Regions from separate parts of the Pseudoalteromonas sp. A25 genome, predicted to be linked through region 2. Evidence: predicted binding sites of a transcription regulator. Region 2 holds the regulator's gene; each other region holds the start of a gene.
The links. The regulator sigma-54, encoded in region 2, starts transcription at its own class of promoters, with help from an activator protein. The targets are predictions, from matches to a motif close to GTTGGCACGNNNNTNGNNT.

Region 1 (7,056 bases), 450 kb from region 2:
TGCGTATAGGATGATAAGTGCGAATAGCTCGGCTATCCGCACTCAAGAAGGTTAGTATTTAGCGGAACGAGTTTGGCTTTTTAAAGACGCCTTAATAAACTCACGTAAATCATCGTTAGATGTTTTTAAATCCTCTTTGCGCAAATACATCATGTGGCCTGAACGGTAGCCCTTAAAGCTTAAGCGGTCTCGCATTTTGCCACTGGGGTCAAGTTGCCACATAGTATATTTTGCATCAAAGTAGTTGGTGGCTCCATCATAGTAACCGGCTTGTACGAGCACATTGAGGTAAGGGTTTTCAGCCATCGCCTCACGCAGTTGCTCACCCGTGTTATTGTTACTTCTGTCCCATGGATGAACGTTAGCCAACATATTGTATTGCACATCCGTTTTGTAGTTAAGTTCTTCACGGATGTAATGGTTAATGGCAGGTGTAAAGGCATGCAACCAAGCGCTTAATTCAGGAAAGTAATCTGGACGATCCCCTGCGTCTCGCTTGTCGATGCCTAAATAACGTGAGTCTAATCTGCCTAAGATATAACCTTTGTCTCGTAGCAGTTCTTTCCAAAATGCATCATCACTGATATCTAGGTTATTTTGTAGGACAAAAGTTTTAGTTAAACCACTGTAAAAAGCAACGCGCTCTGCAATGGCTTGTTTTTCATCGTTTGCAATGAAAGCGCCTTTTGCTAGTGCTGGCAAATATTGGTTTATAGTAAAGCGCTCAACTTCTGAGAGTACATCAGTGAGATCTTTTTGCTGCAACTTGGCTGGTAGGGCTTTGTGATGCCACGCTGTGGCCGCAAAATAAGGAAGTCGATTGGCAGCTTTCACCGGCCCCTCGCGTTTGATACCGATATCGGTTGGCGAAACCAGCACTACACCATTTAAAAACCACCAATGGGCTTGTTGTAACTCTCGGGCAAGGCCTGCGACTCGAACTGTGCCATAACTTTCACCGATTAAAAACTTGGGGGAAAGTGAGCGATTGTTGCGGGTAATAAAGGTATTAATCCAATCTGCGAGGTATTCGATGTCGGCGTTAACACCAAAAAACTGCGCTTTTTGCTCATCGGCACTGGGCATTTTGCCTTCTTTATTAGGCAAAACACGTGAATAGCCTGTTCTTACAGGGTTGACGAAAACGATGTCGGCAACATCAAGTACAGAATGCGGGTTGTCTTTCATACCGTAAGGTTGTACCGGGTATCCTTCGTCATCTATTTTCAAAATACGTGGCCCGGTATAAGCAATGTGCATCCAGACAGAAGCGGAACCTGGTCCACCGTTAAATGAAATTAAAAGTGGGCGCTTACTGATATCGTCAACTTTGTCTTTTTTATAGTAGTTGTAGTAGAGCGTTGCTGTCGGTTCGCCTTGTTCGTTCCATACAGGCTGGGTGCCTGATGTCACACTGTAGCTGATCTTCTCACCATTGATAGTCGCTTTATGGTTGGTGATCACTTTACTATCAATATCAATTGCTCGATTTTGTTCAGCCGCAATACAATTAAAGCTAACTGTTACAACACACACTGCAAGCATTTTGCGTAAGTTCATTATTTTCCCCAAATGAATATGTTTGTAACATTACAGTTGTTTTTCACGCAATTTTCAAAGTGTATGAGTCAGATACCATTAACAATAGGATAACCGACAGGCGGCATTGAGCCGCTGGCTGTCTTTGAGTATTGCACCATCACAGCACAGCATAGTTAATTGTGCACTTAGTTGGTGCATTTATATTCTATTTTATCGTCATGAAAAAAATAACATTCTGAAAATTAATAACTTTATTATGTGGCACGAAGGTTGGATTAGCTTAGTTAACAGGATAAACCTGTCCTAAGGGGACCAACAATGAAAATGATAAGTGCAATAATAAAACCATTTAAATTGGATGAAGTAAGAGAAGCGCTCGCAGACTTAGGTATCGAGGGAATGACCGTGGTGGATGTAAAAGGGTTTGGCCGCCAACGAGGTCATACTGAGCTGTACCGTGGTGCTGAATACCAAGTTGATTTTATTCCAAAAATTAAACTAGAAATTGCGACCCGTAGTGAAAATACACAGCGAGTTGTCGACACACTAACAAAAGTTGCTAGCACAGGAAAAATCGGTGATGGCAAAATTTTTGTTTATGACCTAGACCAAGTCGTGCGGATCCGTACCGGCGAATTAGATGAAGAAGCAATTTAAGGAGCCGAATGATGGAAAGTGCAATTGTAGAACTCAAATTTTCTTTAAACACATTTTATTTTTTAATCTCTGGTGTATTAGTCATGTGGATGGCAGCGGGTTTTGCCATGTTAGAGGCAGGATTGGTTCGCTCAAAAAACACCACGGAGATTTTAACTAAAAATATTACCTTGTACGCCATAGCATGTACGATGTTTTTGCTCGTTGGTTACAACATTATGTACGTTGGCAATACTGAGGGCGGTATTGTACCAAGTTTTGGTGCATTGATAGGTGAAGCCGCAGCGGATGCTGATCATGCTTTGGAATCTGACTTCTTTTTTCAAGTTGTGTTTGTGGCCACGGCGATGTCAATTGTATCGGGCGCAGTTGCTGAACGCATGAAACTATGGGCGTTTTTAGCTTTTACGGTGGTACTAACAGGGTTTATCTATCCTGTTGAAGGGTACTGGACTTGGGGTGGTGGCTTTTTATCAGCACTTGGCTTTGTCGACTTTGCAGGCTCTGCGATTGTACATGGAGCAGGAGCTGCTGCAGCCTTAGCAGGGGTAATCTTGTTGGGTGCTCGTAAAGGTAAATATGGCAAGAATGGTGAAATTTACCCAATCCCTGGTTCAAACATGCCCTTAGCAACATTAGGCACGTTTATTTTGTGGATGGGATGGTTTGGTTTTAACGGCGGCTCACAACTATTTTTGGCAGATAAGGCAAATGCAGTTGCTGTGAGTCAAATTCTATTAAATACCAATGCGGCAGCCGCAACAGGTGCAATTGCAGCACTGTTGGTATGTAAAGCGCTGTGGGGCAAAGCGGACCTAACGATGGTGTTAAATGGCGCATTAGCAGGACTCGTTGTTATTACCGCAGAGCCGGCTTCACCCACGCCTCTGCTGGCCTGTATGCTTGGCGCATTAGGGGGAGCTTTAGTGGTGTTTAGTATTGTATTTTTGGACAAAGCTAAAATTGATGACCCAGTTGGCGCAATTTCAGTGCATGGCACCTGCGGTATGTTAGGGGTTATGTTAGTGCCTTTGTCTAATAGCGATGCTACTTTTGTTAATCAGTTTATTGGCTTGGTTTGTATTCTTGGCTTTGTATTTATCGTGTCTTACTTGGTTTGGGCTTTGCTTAAAAAGACCATGGGTATACGTGTTGGTGAAGAAGAAGAGATTAACGGTATGGACCAACATGATTGCGGAATTGATGCTTATCCAGAGTTTGTATCGGTACGTAGTCAGTAATCGTGGCAATAGTTGAACAATGAACGATAAAGAACGGGCCACAGTGGCCCGTTCTCTCTTTAAGGCTTTGTTAATCTGGGGTACTCTATGCTTCGGTATATTTAACTAAGAAGTTTGTAATTATTGGCATGGTAGATAACAGTAAAAAAGGCACAGAAAACACGAAGAAAAAGCCCACCAATACGCCAGCCAAAAAGCGTCGCACAAAAAGCACTTCATCAAAAGCTAAGGCTGCTTCACAAAAAGCCACTGTGGCTGCATTCAAGCACCGTGTATTACAAACTTGTTGGCGTTTTTTTTACAAAGGCACGCTCGCCACAGTGGTACTGGTTAGTTTTTATCTCATTTATTTAGACGCTAAGATCACGCGCCAATTTGAAGGGAGTAAGTGGCAATTGCCGGTGCAGGTATATGCGCGTGCCATGAACTTTTATCCAGAGCAATTTTTATCCGAGAAGGAAGTTATCTGGGAGCTTAAACGTCTCAATTATTCAGAGGTGAATAAAATTAGCCGCACGGGGCAATATGTTATACAAGGGCGAACAATCAAGGTATTTCGTCGAGCATTTGAATTTTACGATGGCGTAGAGCCGGGGCAAGTATTTACTTTAAGCTTTGCCGGTAAACGTTTAGCCAATATTGTTGATGAACATGGCCGGCGTATACAACAGGCGCGTTTGGAGCCTGTGCAAATAGCACGAATTGGTAATGAATCTAAACAAGACAGAGAGTTTGTGCCGCTTGAGAAGTTTCCTAATATCTTAAAGCAGGCGCTTTTGGTCGTTGAAGACAGAGCGTTTTATGATCATCATGGCGTGTCAGTTTGGTCTATTCTGCGTGCTTTATATACCAACCTTAAAGCCGGTCGAACTGTGCAAGGGGGCAGTACGTTAACTCAGCAACTAGCCAAAAACTTTTACCTGACTCGCGAGCGCTCGCTCGTTAGAAAAATCAATGAAGCATTTATTGCGCTTATTCTGGATTATCGATACAGCAAGGACCAAATCCTAGAAGCCTATCTAAACGAAGTGTTTATGGGTCAAGCTTATAGTCAAGGTGTACATGGTATGGGGCTGGCGGCGGAGTTTTATTTTGCAAAGCCTGTGGATGAGTTGGAATTCGACCAAATTGCAATGTTGGTTGCGATGGTAAAAGGCCCTTCATACTATAATCCAAGGCGTTATCCTGAGCGTGTACAAGAGCGACGAGACCTCGTACTGCGATTACTGGCGGAGCAAGGGCACATATCGACAAAAGAACTGCGTCAAGCTTTGGTTCGGCCGATTAAAATACAGCCTTTAAAAAAGAGTCGTCAGCAAAGTTATCCTGGCTACTTGGAACTGGTCGACAGAGAGCTGAAAACGCTGCTGACGAATCAAGAGATCATTAATGCAGGTGTGCGTATTTTTACGTACTTTGATTTGCAAAAGCAGGCGGCGATGGAAGAGGCCGTGCGCAAAGGGCTGCCTTACTTAGAGCGGCGCTTTGATACAGAGCAACTGGAAACCGCCATGATTTCAGTCAATGTCGAAAAAGGAGGTGTTGCTGCCTTAGTAGCTGGGCGTGACGTACGTTACAGCGGCTTTAATCGCGTCTTAGACACCAAGCGAAATATCGGCTCGTTGGTCAAACCCGCAATATATTTAACTGCATTAGAAAAGCCAAATTATCACCTTGGTACATTGCTTGATGACGGCCCATTACAAGTCACCGATGAGTCGGGGGATGTATGGCGGCCTGAGAACTTTGATCGTAAATATCGCGGCGCTTTACCGCTTTACCAAGCATTTAGTAACAGTGTTAATATCCCCGCGGTTAACTTGGGACTTGATGTTGGAGTACATAATGTAGCTACGACGCTTAAAAAGCTTGGCATAGAGACACAAATAAACCAATACCCGTCTTTGCTTTTAGGGGCCTTAGAGTTATCTAGTTTTGAGGTGGCGCAAATGTATACTACCTTGGCAGGCAACGGGGTATATCGCCAGCTGACCACTATTTCTGCAATGACCAATGCCACAGGCAAGGTTTTATATGAGCATGATGTGATAAATCGTGAGCGATTCAATGAACAAGCCGTTTATATGACCAAGTATGGGTTGAAAAAGGTGACCAAAGAGGGCACGGCTAAAAGGCTGAACTTACATTTTCCATCTATTCAATTAGCAGGTAAAACCGGCACTAGTAATGATCTGCGAGATAGTTGGTTTGCAGGGTTTGATCACAATACCGTGACGGTGACTTGGTTGGGCAGAGACGATAATCAATCAACCGGTTTGACGGGGGCAAGTGGCGCGCTTGAGCTGTATATTCGTTATTTAAAACCGCTCAATCCTCAGGCGATAGCTGATAACCGCCCAAGTGATGTACGTTGGGCATTTATCAACCCTTTAACGGGTAAGCAAGCACCACCAGGGTGCGGTAAAGTGATCCAATTGCCAATACGTGAAAGTGAATTTAAGCCAAGACCTCTGTGTGAATGAATACAGAGGTCTTGATGAAAGCGATTAACTTTTAAACTGGCTCATCGCTTTTTGTAATTTCTGTGCCATTGCAGCAAGTTTTAGTGCATCTTCCTCTGTTGCTTGAGCTGAGCTGAGTGTATGTTCAGCTAAATCGTTTACTTCGCTTGCATCAATAAGTGCTTGTTGTGTCGCTTGGCTTTGTTGTTGCACTAACTGCGCAATGTGAGCCCCTTGCTCATCTATTTTGACCATGCTTTGCTGGGCTTGCTGTAACACTTGATTGGTTTGATCTGCGGCATCAACACCTTGCTCCATTTTTTCTACACTGCTACGCATTTTACTTTGGGTATCATTTGATGCGTGTTGTAGTGAGTTGATAATGGTATGAATTTCTTCAGTTTGTTGCTGTGTTCTTTTGGCTAGCGTTCTTACTTCATCAGCAACCACAGCAAAACCCCGACCTTGCTCTCCGGCCCTGGCTGCTTCTATGGCAGCATTTAGGGCTAGTAGGTTGGTTTGCTCTGCAATCTCACTGATGGCTGCGCTGACTTTACTGATGTTTTGACTATCCTGAGCAAGCTTATCTAGCGCAATACGACTTTCTTCAAATTCTTTTTGCAGCTCTGTCATATGTTGGGCAAGCTCGGTGGTGTTTGCTGAGCTTTGTTTAACTTGTTGGGCGGCGGTACTTGCTAGCTCCGTTGCGTGCTGAGCTGAGTTCTCCACTGCATCTGCAGCGTTAGCCATTTCACTCAATGCACTGTGGATCATACTAATTTTATCTTGCTGCTTATCAACATCACTGCGTGTGCTGTGGCTTATTTGAGTTAACTTAGATGTTTCGCCATCTAGCTCTATACTGGTGGTATTCACCTCTTTGAGTAGTGCAATAAAAGCCGCTATTACTTTATTGTACTGAGCCACAATAATCGTCATTTCATCTTTGCCATACGCAGTTGCTTCAGCGCGTAAATCACCCTGTGCAGCAAGTGCTGCCGCATCAGAAAAATTGGAAATGCTATCAACCACGGCAAAGTAGAAGCCAAACATCAAATATATTGCCAGTATTAGACTCAGTGCTGATGCAATAGCAACACCATTTCTTATTATTGTTTGCCTTGCCACTTTGTCTGCTAGTAGCTTTTTAAGTA
Region 2 (7,056 bases):
GGCTGTTGCATTGCTAGAAGCCAAAGGGTTTACTGCTGATGATTTCGCTTTGTCTCACCCAGGAGGCGCACTTGGCAAACGCTTACTGTTAACTTTAAGTGAAATTATGCATAAAGCAGATCAGGTACCTGTGGTTTCACATCTAAGTACTATCAAAGATGCATTATTTGAAATGTCTGCAAAGGGCCTTGGAATGACTACTGTGGTAGATGAACAAGAAAGGCTTGTTGGCATTTTCACTGACGGTGATTTACGGCGCATTATCGAACAACGAATTGATTTACACACAACACCCATCCATAAAGCGATGACCATTAATTGTACAACTGCGCGTGAGGATATGTTAGCCGCAGAAGCACTCAATATAATGGAAACGAAACGAATCAATGGTTTAGTTGTCATAGATGACAACAAGCGCCCTATTGGCGCGCTCAATACTCAAGATTTATTGCGGGCGGGAGTATTATAAATGACGACAGCGGTAGCGGCTGAAACTGAAGATTACCTTGGTTCATTGTTGATTCATTTTATCACCTCTACTGTAGTATGCAGCACAGGAGAGCTGATATATGAGTAGCAACCGTGTTGCCCTGTTTGTCGTCTTTATCGCTGCAATGCTCTGGCTTTGGTACCCTTACTTGACACAAACAACCCCCAAAGTACGCAATCAAAGTGATGTTATCGCCAAACCAGATTATATTGCAACACAACTAGAGCAAACCTCATATAATGAAGCAGGAATTCGTAGTTATACTGTAACCGCTGATAAAATGGAGCTTTATCAAGAGCTTGGCTTTAGCCATTTTACGATGCCAGTATTTACACTATATAACGGACCACAGAACTGGCTGATTTCATCTACCGAGGCCACACTGTATGAAAATAATACATTAATGTTAGAAGGCAACGTAGAAGCTAAAAATTTAACTTCCGGTGCAATGATAACGCTAATAAAAGCGGACAACATTCGTGTTGAAATAGACGAACGGCTGATGCAATCAGAGCGGCCAGTTGAGATCACCGGCCCAAGTTTAAAAATTACCGGTAAAGGCCTCAATGCTGATTTGAATACTGATATCATTGAACTAATAAACCACACTCGAACCATTTATTATGACCAATAAACTATTTATCACTGCCATACTTTTAGGAACAATACTCTGCCAGCCAAGTTTTGCTCAACAAACGACCATGGCGAATGAAGTTTCTATCAAAGCAGGCAAGCAACAAGCTCAGCTTAAAACGAATATTGGCATTTTTGAGCAAAATGTTGAAATTATTCACGGTAACCGAACAATCAATGCAGATAGGCTCGAGGTACACCGCCGCGAAGAACTCGGCGACAACAAGCAGTTACTCGTTGCTACAGGCTCACCTGCGCGCTTTAGCGAAAAACAACCAGATGGAACGACTTTGTCAGCCAGCGCTATGGAAATACGCTACGATGTTGCCAACCGCACCTTAGAAATAAAAGGGAATGCAACCATCAACCAAGCAGGACAGATTATTCAAGCACAAGCAATCACCTACGACATGGATAAGCAACTGATTAGCGCCGAGCGTGGTGAACAAGATAGTGCTCGCGTACACACTATATTGGTCCCTGAAAAAAAAGCCAAACAAGCTGGCCAAGGTAACTAACTATGAGTGTATTAACTGCAACCGCATTGGCGAAAAGCTATAAAGGACGACAAGTTGTTAAAAATGTCAGCCTAAGCGTTGAAGCTGGCAGTATCGTTGGCCTACTTGGCCCCAATGGCGCAGGGAAAACGACTAGTTTTTATATGATAGTGGGGCTGGTTCCTAGCGATCATGGCTCTGTGTGTATTAACGACCACGACATCACTTTACTGCCGATGCATAACCGTGCTCGATTAGGTATTGGCTATTTACCACAAGAATCATCCATTTTTAGAAAACTGACAGTTTATCAAAATTTAATGGCGATACTGGAGACTCGTAATTCTCTCAATAAAGTAGCTCGTGAACAGGTTTTAAATGAACTGCTCGATGAATTTAATATTCAACATATCAGAGACAGCTTAGGTATGGCATTATCAGGTGGTGAACGTCGCAGGGTAGAAATTGCTCGCGCTTTAGCCGCAAATCCAAAATTTATCCTGTTAGATGAGCCTTTTGCTGGTGTTGATCCTATTTCAGTGTTAGATATAAAGAAAATTATTGAGCATTTAAAAAATAGAGGCATAGGCGTACTTATTACCGACCACAATGTTCGAGAAACCCTTGATGTATGTGAAAAAGCTTACATTGTATCACACGGAGAACTCATCGCTTCTGGTACCCCTGAACATGTTTTAGCGGATCAAACGGTCAGAGATGTCTACCTTGGTGAGCAATTCAAGCTATAGTTAATGTACGCTTAGTCACACTAATAACAAAGAACAAGAAGGATTGTTAAAGGTACATGAGGCAATCATTACAGCTGCGCATGGGGCAGCAACTTACCATGACACCGCAACTACAGCAGGCTATTCGCCTACTGCAGTTGAGCACGCTGGATTTACAGCAAGAAATTCAAGAAGCGCTGGATAGCAACCCGCTTCTTGAAGTCGATGAGTCGGACTCTGATCCAGAGACCCATAGCAGTGACCAAGAAAAAAATGGTAAAGATGACAGTCGTGATGATACACAAACGGACAATCAAGAGGTTGAGGCCATCAGTGACTATGAAATGGACTCTGATTCAGCGCTAACCAAAGAAACACTCAGTGATGAGCTTGCCATGGATGTCACGTGGGATGAGTATATGAGTGCCGCCCCTGCTGCAAGCAGCGGCCCAATGCCCGAAGACGAAACCATATATCAAGGTGAAACAACTGAAACACTCCATGAATATTTAATGTGGCAACTAGAGCTAACCCCATTTAGTCCCACTGATCGGGGTATTGCTGTAGCGATAGTTGAAGCAATTGATGATAACGGTACGCTGACTCTCAGTACTGAAGACATTCTAGAGAGCTTAAATGATGGCAACAGTGGTGAGCCGATTGAGCTTGATGAAGTAGAGGCTGTACTGAAACGGATCCAGCTATTTGACCCAATTGGAATAGGTGCTCGCACACTACAAGAGTGTTTATGCATACAACTCAATCAATTTGACCCAAATACCCCTTGGTTAAATGAAACCAAAATGATTCTCAATGAGCACATCGACTTATTGGCTAGTCGTGACTACCGAACCTTGATGAAAAAAACAAAGCTCAAAGAGAATGATTTGAAAGAGGTCATGACTTTAATTCATACACTCAACCCAAAGCCCGCTTCTAGTATTATTCGAGAAGAATCAGAGTATGTTATTCCTGACGTTTCTGTTAAAAAAGTAAAGGGCCGTTGGGTTGTGGAGCTCAACCCTGACTGTATGCCAAAAATCCGTGTTAACGACCATTACGCAGCCATGTCTCGTTCGGTTAAATCCAGCACTGATAGTCAGTTTATTCGCTCACACTTACAAGAAGCAAAATGGTTCATTAAAAGTTTAGAAAGCAGAAATGAAACATTAATGAAAGTTACTAATTGCATTGTTCAACAACAACAGGCATTCTTTGAACATGGCCCAGAAGCAATGCGACCTATGGTGTTAAACGATGTGGCTGAAATGGTTGAAATGCACGAGTCCACTATCTCTCGTGTTACCACACAAAAATACATGCACACACCCAGGGGCATTTTTGAGTTGAAATATTTCTTCTCAAGCCATGTTAGTACAGAAAACGGAGGTGAGTGCTCTTCAACAGCGATTCGAGCACTTATCAAGAAGCTAATTGCCGCAGAAAATACAGCTAAACCATTAAGCGATAGTAAGATTGCGGATATATTAGCGGAGCAAGGAATTAAGGTGGCCCGACGTACCATAGCAAAATATCGGGAGTCGTTAGCCATTCCACCGTCCAATCAGCGCAAAAGCCTGATTTAGACGTATTACCAAAGAAGGAAAATGCTTATGCAACTAAATTTAACTGGTCGTCACGTAGAAATCACCGATTCATTAAGAGACTATGTAAACAACAAGTTTGCGAAGCTAGAAAGGCACTTTGATCATATTAACAATGTGCATGTAATCTTAGATGTTGAAAAGCTTGTACAAAAAGCTGAGGCTACTTTGCACGTTAATGGTGGAGAACTCTTTGCTTCAACCGAACATCAAGACATGTACGCTGCAATCGACGGTTTAATAGATAAATTGGACCGTCAAGTTATTAAGCACAAAGAGAAGCTTATTCGACACTAATCATGAAATTAAGCTCTATAGTAAACAAGGACTGCACCAAAGCTGCAGTCCTTTTTAATAGCAAAAAACGTGTTCTCGAATACATCAGCGAGCTGGCGCACGAGCAACTTCCTCACTTGAACCCCCATGATATTCTTAATGCTTTAATGAGCAGAGAAAAGCTGGGCAGTACAGGTATAGGTAAAGGTATTGCGATTCCACATGGCCGGATTGATGGCATAGAGCAGGTCACTGCAATGTTACTGGTTAACCAACAAGGCATTCCCTTTGATGCTATTGATAATAGACCAGTGGATATCTTCCTCGCACTCATCGTGCCAGATGGCGATAATGAGCAGCATTTGAAGACCTTAGCCGCGATTGCTGAGAAATTAAATAACAAAGAGTTTTGTAAGCAGTTAAGGAACGCTGGTAATGATGAGGAACTTTATGCCATTATAGCCTCTGCAGATTAGGTGACCAGGAGAAGCATAGTGGAATTAATCATCATTAGCGGTCGCTCTGGTTCAGGTAAATCAGTAGCGTTGCGCGTATTAGAAGACTTAGGCTATTATTGTGTCGATAATATCCCAGTCAATCTATTACCCTCTTTAGTGCGCAGCGTATCGGATAACTACGACAAAATCGCTGTTAGTATCGATGTACGTAACCTACCAAAAGAGCAGCAAGATTTTAATGATATTTTAGAGTACCTCCCTGGGTTTGCTAACCCAATGCTATTCTATCTAGATAGTGACGATAACACGCTCATTCGACGCTTCTCTGAAACACGGCGCTTACACCCACTATCCATGCATGATCTTCCATTGGACTTAGCCATACGCGAAGAAAAAAAGCTACTTGACGTACTGACAACCCGTGCAGATGTGTTAATTGATACCAGTGAACTCAGCGTACACCAACTTGCAGAGACCATACGTGAGCGCATTTTAGGTAAAAAAGACAAACAACTTATTGTCACTTTTCAATCTTTCGGCTTTAAACATGGCATCCCAAAAGAGGCAGACTACGTGTTTGACGCACGTTTTTTACCAAACCCACACTGGGAACCAGAACTTAAGCCATTAACGGGACTCGATCAGCCTGTTAAAGACTATTTGGCGAGCCACAGCATTGTGCAAAAATTCACCTGGCAAATTCAAACCTTTGTGCAAACTTGGTTGCCTCATCTAGAGCGTAATAATCGCAGTTACTTAACCATTGCTATTGGCTGCACTGGCGGTCAACACCGCTCTGTTTACTTAGCGCAAACAATCGGCGAGAGTTTTGCTCGTACCCATTCCAACATTAAGATCCGCCACAGAGAACAAGATACGTAACCTATGCGTTGTGAAGATACTTTTTTAATTCAAAATAAATGCGGCTTGCATGCGCGTGCTGCCTCTGTATTAGCGCAGTTGGCTGTTAAATTTGATGCGCAAATCACTCTGTATCAAGATGAAAAATCTGCCGCAGGGAATAGCGTTTTGGCTTTACTCCTACTTGAAAGTAGTCAGGGTAAAGAAGTTAAAGTGGTTTGTGATGGCCCTGATGCGCAAGGTGCACTGCAAGCTGTTGGAGAGTTAATCGCACAAAAGTTTTATGAACAAGAATAAGTTAGCTTACCCTTATAAATAATTAAAATTCTCCTAGGGCTTGGTAAGCTGTCAAAATTTACGTTAAACTCTAAAACGTGAAGTGTGCCTAACTTTTCAAATCATATCTTGGCTGGCTCTTCAGCTATTCCTTTAGGCACTGACATTATAAAAACGATTATATTGAAGGAAGCCTATGCCAGAAGCCCTTGAACAAGACTATACACTGCAACAACTGCAACAAGTAACGCAGGCTTTAAATAGTGGGCAGTTTGTTCAAGTCAGGCGCATTCTAGCTGAAACCGCTCCTTGTGATACAGCTTTACTTTTAGAGTCGTCTCCACACAAAGTTCGCCGTCAGCTATGGCAACTCGTTGATCCCGATATTCAGGGTGATGTTCTCGAAGAACTCTCTGAAGATGTACGTCTGAGCATTATTGTTCAGATGGAACCTGAGCTAATCGCTGCAGCCACCGAAGACATGGACGACGATGACCTTGGTGAAGTATTACGTAGCTTGCCTGAAACCGTCTATCAAGACGTTGTTGGCGCTATGGATTCACAGGATCGTGAGCGTGCAACGCAAGCCTTATCCTATCAAGAGCGTTCTGCTGGCGCTCTAATGAATACCGACACGGTCACTATACGACCTGATGTATCTTTGGATGTTGTATTACGCTATTTACGCCTCAGAGGAGCATTACCAGATGGAACCGATGACCTTTATGTCGTAGATAAAGACAATTGCTTCATAGGCGCCCTATCACTGAACAGTTTACTGACCAACTCACCCGATAAGCTTGTCAGTGAATTAATGGATACCGATAAAGAGTCAATTCCCATCACCATGGATGAAACAGAAGTGGCGCAGCTTTTCGAACGTCATAACTGGATTTCAGCTGCGGTGGTTGATGATAATGCTCACTTGCTTGGTCGTATAACCATTGACGATATAGTTGATGTTATTCGCGAAGATGCCGAGCATAGTTTAATGAGCATGGCGGGTCTTGATGACGAGGAAGATACCTTTGCTCCCGTATTCAAAAGCTCTAAAAAGCGCTCTATTTGGCTTGGGATAAACTTATTAACTGCTTTGTTAGCTGCTTTTGTGGCAAGCTTTTTTGAAAGCACCCTTGATATTTTACCGTTTCTCGCGGTATTAAATGGCATAGTGCCCAGTATGGGTGGTGTGGCTGGCAGCCAAACATTAACGCTAGTGATCCGTGGTATTGC
Region 3 (7,056 bases), 900 kb from region 2:
AAATCCAGTGCATGAAATGGTTGATTTGATAAATCATCAGCGTCAATTTGAAATGCAAATGAAACTAATGAAAACCGCAGAAGAGATAGACGAGCGTCATGTGTCTCTATTGCGCATCATCTAACCAAATGAGGTAGATATTATGAACCCAGCATTGTGGATAAGTAAAACGGGCTTAGATGCCCAACAGACTGACATTGCGGTTATCTCCAATAACCTTGCTAACGCCAGTACTGTTGGATACAAAAAGAGCCGCGCAATTTTTGAAGATTTACTTTATCAAAATATTAATCAGCCGGGTGGTCGTTCATCACAAGACACTGAACTGCCGTCTGGTTTGATGCTAGGTGCCGGCTCTAAGGTGGTCGCCAACCAAAAGAATTTTTCTCAAGGCAACATGCTAAGCACAGAAAACTCGCTAGATTGGATGATCCAAGGCCCCGGTTTTTTTGAAATCCAAATGCCTGATGGCACCACTGCTTATTCTCGTAATGGTCAGTTTACTACTGACGAAGAAGGGCGTGTTGTAACATCAGGGGCTGGTTTTCCGATCCAACCACAAATGAACGTCCCTGATGATGCGCAGTCAATTACGGTGTCACAAGATGGAGAAGTATCTGTGTCAGTGGCTGGTCAGGCTGAAAACGTTGTGATTGGGCAATTGGTGATTAGCGACTTTATTAACCCATCAGGCTTAGAGCCCATTGGACAGAACCTATATACCGAAACCGCTGTTAGTGGCGCGCCAGTTCAGGGTAATCCAAGCGTTGACGGACTTGGCTCGATTGTTCAAGGAGCGCTTGAAACGTCTAACGTAAATGTAACGGAAGAGCTTGTAAACTTAATTGAAACTCAACGAGTTTATGAGATGAACTCAAAAGTTATTTCATCTGTTGATGAAATGCTTAGTTACATTAATCAACAACTATAGGTATTAGGGGGCAGTATGCGTGATTTTAGCTTAGCGATTGTGGTAACCGCTGTTCTTTCGGGGTGCGTATCTACGCAAAACGCTGATGTGGTAAGAGATGATCCATACTATGCACCTATGTACCCAGAGCAAGACGCACAGACGGTTGTTGCGACAGGCTCTTTGTTTAGTCAGCATTTATCGAACGACTTATATTCAGACAAAAAAGCGCTGAGAACGGGCGATATTATAACGGTCATTCTAAGAGAAACGACTGCAGCGTCAAAAGCTGCCAATAGTCAAACAGACAAAGAGACAGATGCTTCATTGAGCCCAATTACAGGGTTAGGCGGCTCAGCCATTAATATTGGCAAGGAAAGTCTGCAGTTCGGCTTGGAGTCTGATTCTTCTTTTAAAGGCGATTCTCAGGCTAATCAATCAAATAGTTTGTTTGGTAATATTTCAGTTAATGTGATGAGAGTGCTTCCTAATGGTAATTTAGTGATCCGCGGTGAAAAGTGGTTGACTTTAAATACGGGTGAAGAGTTTATTCGCCTAGAAGGCTTAGTTAGAGCGCAAGACGTAAAAGCGGATAACACGGTAGAGTCGAACCGTATTGCCAATGCTCGGATCCAATATTCAGGCAAGGGGCAACATCAAGAGACACAAAGTCCAGGTTGGCTGGCACGGTTCTTTATGAGCACGTTACTCCCATTTTAAAAGGTAAAGATGATGAGATTATTCCTTATTACATGTGTATTACTTGGGAGTTTGTTTTCGCCTAAAGAAGCAGCAGCTGAGCGTATAAAAGACGTCAGCATGGTGGAAGGCGTAAGGTCAAACCAATTAGTTGGTTACGGTTTAGTGGTTGGTTTGCCTGGCACGGGTGAGCAAAGCCGATTTACTGAGCAAAGCTTTAAAGCAATGCTTAGTAGCTTTGGCATAACCATGCCCGCAAATTTAAAACCTAAAATTAAAAATGTCGCAGCAGTTGCTGTACATGCTGACTTACCCCCTTTTGTTAAACCAGGGCAACAGATTGACGTTACAGTGTCCTCTATCGGTAGTGCGGGCAGTTTAAGGGGCGGCACATTACTGCAAACCTTTCTAAAAGGCGTAGATGGTAATGTTTATGCCATTGCGCAAGGTAGTTTGATCGTAGGTGGTCTCGGTGCTGAAGGATTAGATGGTAGTCGAGTCGTGATCAATACGCCAACGGTTGGTCGTATCCCTAATGGCGCAATGGTTGAGCGTGCAGTGAAGAGTCCATTTACACAAGGGGACCACATTACTTTCAATTTGAATAGCCCTGACTTTACGACGGCTAAGCGCTTGGCAGATACAATAAATGCGTTAGTTGGTCCTGATAGTGCAAAACCATTGGATGCCGCCTCTGTACGCGTCATTGCGCCACGAGATCCCTCACAGCGTGTTGCTTATCTATCGACGCTTGAAAATTTAGAATTCAAGCCTGCTGACACAACCGCTAAAATTATTGTTAACTCGCGAACTGGTACGATTGTAATCGGTAAGAATGTCAAACTTCAGCCCGCGGCTATTACGCATGGAGGCTTAACGGTGACGATTGCAGAGCAACAGAATGTTTCTCAGCCACAGGCGTTAGCTGAGGGAGAGACGGTTGTGACCCAGCAAAGCATTATTGATGTCGACACTGATGATTCTCGCGCTTTTGTGTTTGACCCCGGTGTTAGTCTTGATGATTTGGTTCGAGCTATCAACCAAGTGGGCGCAGCGCCAGGTGATTTAATGGCCATTTTAGAAGCCCTTAAAGAAGCTGGGGCGATTAATGGTCAATTAGTCGTCATATAAAGTTTTATTTTTAATCAAAGAGTTAGCCCTGAATTATCAGGGCTTTTTTTTGGCTCGCTTTTTGCATTCATATTTGTATGAATATTTACTATGTGTCGTTGAGCAGATGAATACTAATCCGTTAGACAATCAGAACTTTTTTGACTTAGGAGATCTTAACTCCTTGCGTCAAGACGCCTTGAAAAGCGGCACGGATCAAACAGCTTCTAACGAAGCTTTAAAAAAGGCTGCGCAGCAGTTTGAGTCTATTTTTACGCAAATGCTGTTAAAGAGCATGCGTAAAGCCAATGAGGCAATGGAAGATAAAGATAGTCCTTTTAATTCAAGTAGCGTCAAGTTCTTTGAAGAGATGCATGATCAACAATTATCGGTTGAGCTTGCAGGCAAAGGTAACTTGGGGCTGGCTGATCTTATTGTGCAACAATTATCGCCAAATGGTGAGGGTTACACGCCTGCTTCGGTTTTGCGCACTGGCGCTAACTTCCAAAGCGACAAAATAGCCAATGGTGAAGCTGTGATTAAGAGTAATAGCGCGCTAGCCGATAAGGTGGAAGAAGATGAGGCTGATTTTAAAGATCCAGAATCTTTTGTTGAGGCGCTTTGGGGACACGCAAAAGACGCAGCACAAAAAATTGGCTTAAACCCTGCCGTTATGGTGGCACAAGCAGCCCTGGAAACAGGGTGGGGCAAGCACGTGATTAATAAAGCCGATGGTTCAAGCAGTTATAACTTATTCAATATCAAATCAGATAAATCGTGGCAAGGTGAAAGTGCCAAAAAGCTGACGCTCGAGTTTGAGCAAGGTTTGCCAGTTAAAAAGCAGGCACAGTTTAGAGTGTACGACTCGATTAAAGACAGCATCAGTGATTATGTTGACTTCTTACAAAGTAACCCTCGCTATGAAAAAGCGCTTCAGAAAGTACAAGAGCCTTCTCAATACCTTGAGGCGTTGCAAGAGGCAGGTTATGCAACTGATCCAAACTATGCGCAAAAGATTAAAAGCGTCCTTCAGCGAGGCGAGTTTAAGCAGATGCTGTCGTCGCTGATCCGTCAAGGAGTAAATTGATATGACCTATGATTTAATGAATATAGGCAGTCATGGCATTCGTGCAAGTAACGAACTACTGCAAACAACCAGTAAGAATATCTCTAATATGAATACCAAGGGGTATATTAGAGAGCGTACTGAGCATGCCACCATGATTGGTAACCAAGTAGGTCGTGGTGAGACTGTGCGAATGCTCAATGAATTTGCTCAAAAACAACTCAATAGAGATATATCAAGCCAAGCGTATTACCAGCAGTTTACAACCGAGTCTTCTCGAGTGGATACCCTGTTTTCGCAAGACTCTAATAGCTTGAGTACAAGTATTAACTCATTGTTTAATAATTTACAGCAAGCAGCCAACCAACCCTCTTCGTCTGTGACACGTTCATTGTTTATGACTGATGCTCAGAATTTGGTGGATCAGATGCACCGCCTGTCGGGAATTGTTTTTGATCAAAGAAGCGTTGTTAATGAACAGCTAAATGTGTACACCAGCGAAGCAAATAATCTGATTGAAAACATCAGTAATTTGAACAATAAAATCACTGCCAGTAAGGGACAGGAAGGTTCAAATGTTGCAAACTCGGTGTTCAACGAGCGTGATGAAGCGATTAAACAGCTATCTGAGCTGGTGGATATTGAGACGATAGATGGTCCCAATGGGGAGAAGTTGGTTTTTCTTGGCTCTGGTCAGTCTTTAGTGATGGAGAATGGTACATTTAACACCTTATCTTTAAACGGAGACCCAGACCCTGAAGTCAAAGATCTTAAACTGGATGTGTCCAGCGGTAGTGCCGTTGCATTAGATGTCGATATCTCAACTTTAAAGGGAAAAATTGGCGGAATATTAGCCTTTCGGGATGAAATTTTGCACCCCGCGCAAAATCAGATAGGGCAAATAGGGCTCGCGTTGGCAGATGCGTTTAATCAACAAAACCGCTTAGGCATGGACCTTGATGGGAATATGGGACAAGATCTGTTCACTATTCCTAGTGTACAAGGGTACGCGTATCAAGATAATACGGGAACGGGTGGAGTAACAGCCACTGTAGAGGCTGGTTTAGGTAAAAATGTGCCAGCGACAGACTTTAGGGTGACATTTTTAACTGCAACGAGTGTTGAAATTGCTGCGGTGGATGCAAAAGGCAATGTGATAGGTACGCCTGCGACTGCCAACGTATCGGGTGGAGTTGTTAATTCAACCACGGCGGTGCCTGCTGGCTCTGATTTGTATGGATTAGCGTTGTCAGTGAGTCCTGGTGCTGCAGTAAACGATAGCTTTTTAGTTAAACTTAACTCTACAACCGCAAGCTCGATTTCGCTTGCTACTGAGCGCCCTAATCACTTGGCTTTGGCTTCGCCAATACGTACGGGCGTTGCTGCAGGGAATGTTGGTAGTGCTAGCATTTCCGTGGGTACAGTGAGCAGTATTGGTGCCGGATTTACAGCAGGTTCTACTCCTGGGAATGCGCCAGCACTGGCTAATGGACAAATAACGATTACGAAGACGGCAACGGCAAATGAGTACCAAATTTCAGATGGCAGTGGCACGAGTACGTTTACCATTACACCACCGAGCAAAAATATGTTAAATCAAGCCGGGGCGCCATTTAGTACCTATGGATTTGACTTTGATATCGAGGGGCAGCCAGCAACAGGCGATCAATTTACACTAGATATCAATACAGGCGGATTCGATGACAACAGAAATGGCTCTGCACTGTCCAACTTACAATCAAGTGAATTGGTGCGTAAAGATGTGATAACAACAGCAACGGCTGATAATTTAGCGACATTTAACGAGGCATATGCAGGTTTGGTAACAGAAATAGGGGTAATATCAAATCAGGCAAAAACCAATGGCGCGGCTTTTGAGGCTTTAGCAAACCAGTCTGAGGCATGGTTTGAATCGATGTCTGGCGTCAACTTAGATGAGGAAGCTGCTAATTTGCTAAGGTTTCAGCAGTCATACTCAGCATCTGCGCAGATCATCTCAACTGCGCGAACGATTTTTGATACACTGTTGAGTGCTGCGAGGTAATTATGCGTTTATCCAATAATTTAATGTATAAAAATAGCTTAGCTTCAATCTTAGATAACCAAAAAGAGGTTAACAAAGCACAGCAGCAAGTTAGCACTCAAAAAAGGGTATTAACAGCGAGCGACGACCCATCAGCTATGGCCAGAGCGCTGTTGTATGGTGATAAGATACAGACCAATGAGCAATACGCTAAGAATACAAGTATGCTCAAGGGTCGACTTGATACGCAAGAAACCATGTTGGATAACATTAATGATTCTTTGTTGAAAGCGCAGCAATTAGCGATACAGGCGGGCAATGGTGCATTATCTCAGTCAGATAAGGCTGGGCTTGCTGAAGAAGTTGAGAGTATTAAATCTGCGGTTTTTGGCTGGATGAATGCAAAGTCAGAAGATGGTCGTTACATTTTTTCTGGGTATCAAGACAATACACAAACCTATGCATTTGATCAGACCCAGAATAAGTATGTTTATAATGGTGATCAGGGACAGCACAAAATTAAAGTCGCAGAAGGCGTTGAAATTCGTTCGAGTGATAATGGTTTTGATGTTTTTGAGAAAGTAAACAAACGCTTGGATATAGATAGAACATCAATAGCACCAGCTACTGCAACCGTCTATGTCAACGAGCAAGGTGCTTTTGATAATTTTCATAAAACCAATTACAACGCAGATCCAACAGCACCAGCAACTGCCAATACCATCACAATTAATGTGACTTCAGCAACGACATTCGATGTGGTTCAAGGGGGGTCAACAATACAAAGTGGTACTTTTTCTGGTAACGAAATTAATGTGGCAGGTATGGATATGAGTTTTGCAGGTGCAGCGCCCACCTCATTTAGTTTCGATTTAGAAAAGCCAACAACCAAAAACATATTAAACACGTTGGATGACTTATCGGCAGCACTTAAGAACCCTGGGTTAAGTGCAGCGGATTATCAACAAGAGTTAGCTGATGCGGTCGTTGGTATTGCGAATGCTAAAAATACGATTTCACAAACTCAATCTAGTTTAGGTGGTCGATTTAATACGGTTGATAGAATTGCATCAGCTAATTCATCTTTGGATATCAATAATAAAGCCGCAAAAGCGGAATTAGTTGAAATTGATATGGCAGAGGCCATCTCTGAATTAACAAAGCATGAGACCGCTTTACAAGCATCACAGGCAACCTTCGGAAGGCTATCGAACTTGTCATTATTAGATTACATTCGTTGATATCTAA

Region 1: GDK41_RS03440 (P-II family nitrogen regulator) is a predicted target of sigma-54. The motif match lies at 1,800-1,818, and genes of this name have one in related genera.
Region 3: flgJ (flagellar assembly peptidoglycan hydrolase FlgJ) is a predicted target of sigma-54. The motif match lies at 2,789-2,807, and genes of this name have one in related genera.

What each region holds. Positions count from the first base shown of each region.
Region 1 covers NZ_AP021846.1:767,443-774,498, forward strand. Annotated here, with positions in the region: gene GDK41_RS03435 (S10 family peptidase) at 52-1,560, opposite strand; gene GDK41_RS03440 (P-II family nitrogen regulator) at 1,861-2,199, shown strand; gene GDK41_RS03445 (ammonium transporter) at 2,211-3,440, shown strand; gene mrcB (penicillin-binding protein 1B) at 3,569-5,923, shown strand; gene GDK41_RS03455 (methyl-accepting chemotaxis protein) at 5,948-7,056, opposite strand, start outside.
Region 2 covers NZ_AP021846.1:322,040-329,095, reverse strand. Annotated here, with positions in the region: gene GDK41_RS01540 (KpsF/GutQ family sugar-phosphate isomerase) at 1-469, shown strand, start outside; gene lptC (LPS export ABC transporter periplasmic protein LptC) at 570-1,124, shown strand; gene lptA (lipopolysaccharide transport periplasmic protein LptA) at 1,114-1,641, shown strand; gene lptB (LPS export ABC transporter ATP-binding protein) at 1,644-2,369, shown strand; gene GDK41_RS01520 (RNA polymerase factor sigma-54) at 2,426-3,934, shown strand; gene hpf (ribosome hibernation promoting factor) at 3,962-4,249, shown strand; gene ptsN (PTS IIA-like nitrogen regulatory protein PtsN) at 4,252-4,704, shown strand; gene rapZ (RNase adapter RapZ) at 4,723-5,568, shown strand; gene GDK41_RS01500 (HPr family phosphocarrier protein) at 5,572-5,844, shown strand; gene mgtE (magnesium transporter) at 6,020-7,056, shown strand, end outside.
Region 3 covers NZ_AP021846.1:1,221,438-1,228,493, forward strand. Annotated here, with positions in the region: gene GDK41_RS05470 (flagellar basal body rod protein FlgF) at 1-124, shown strand, start outside; gene flgG (flagellar basal-body rod protein FlgG) at 143-931, shown strand; gene flgH (flagellar basal body L-ring protein FlgH) at 947-1,630, shown strand; gene GDK41_RS05485 (flagellar basal body P-ring protein FlgI) at 1,643-2,740, shown strand; gene flgJ (flagellar assembly peptidoglycan hydrolase FlgJ) at 2,847-3,806, shown strand; gene flgK (flagellar hook-associated protein FlgK) at 3,808-5,829, shown strand; gene flgL (flagellar hook-associated protein FlgL) at 5,832-7,049, shown strand.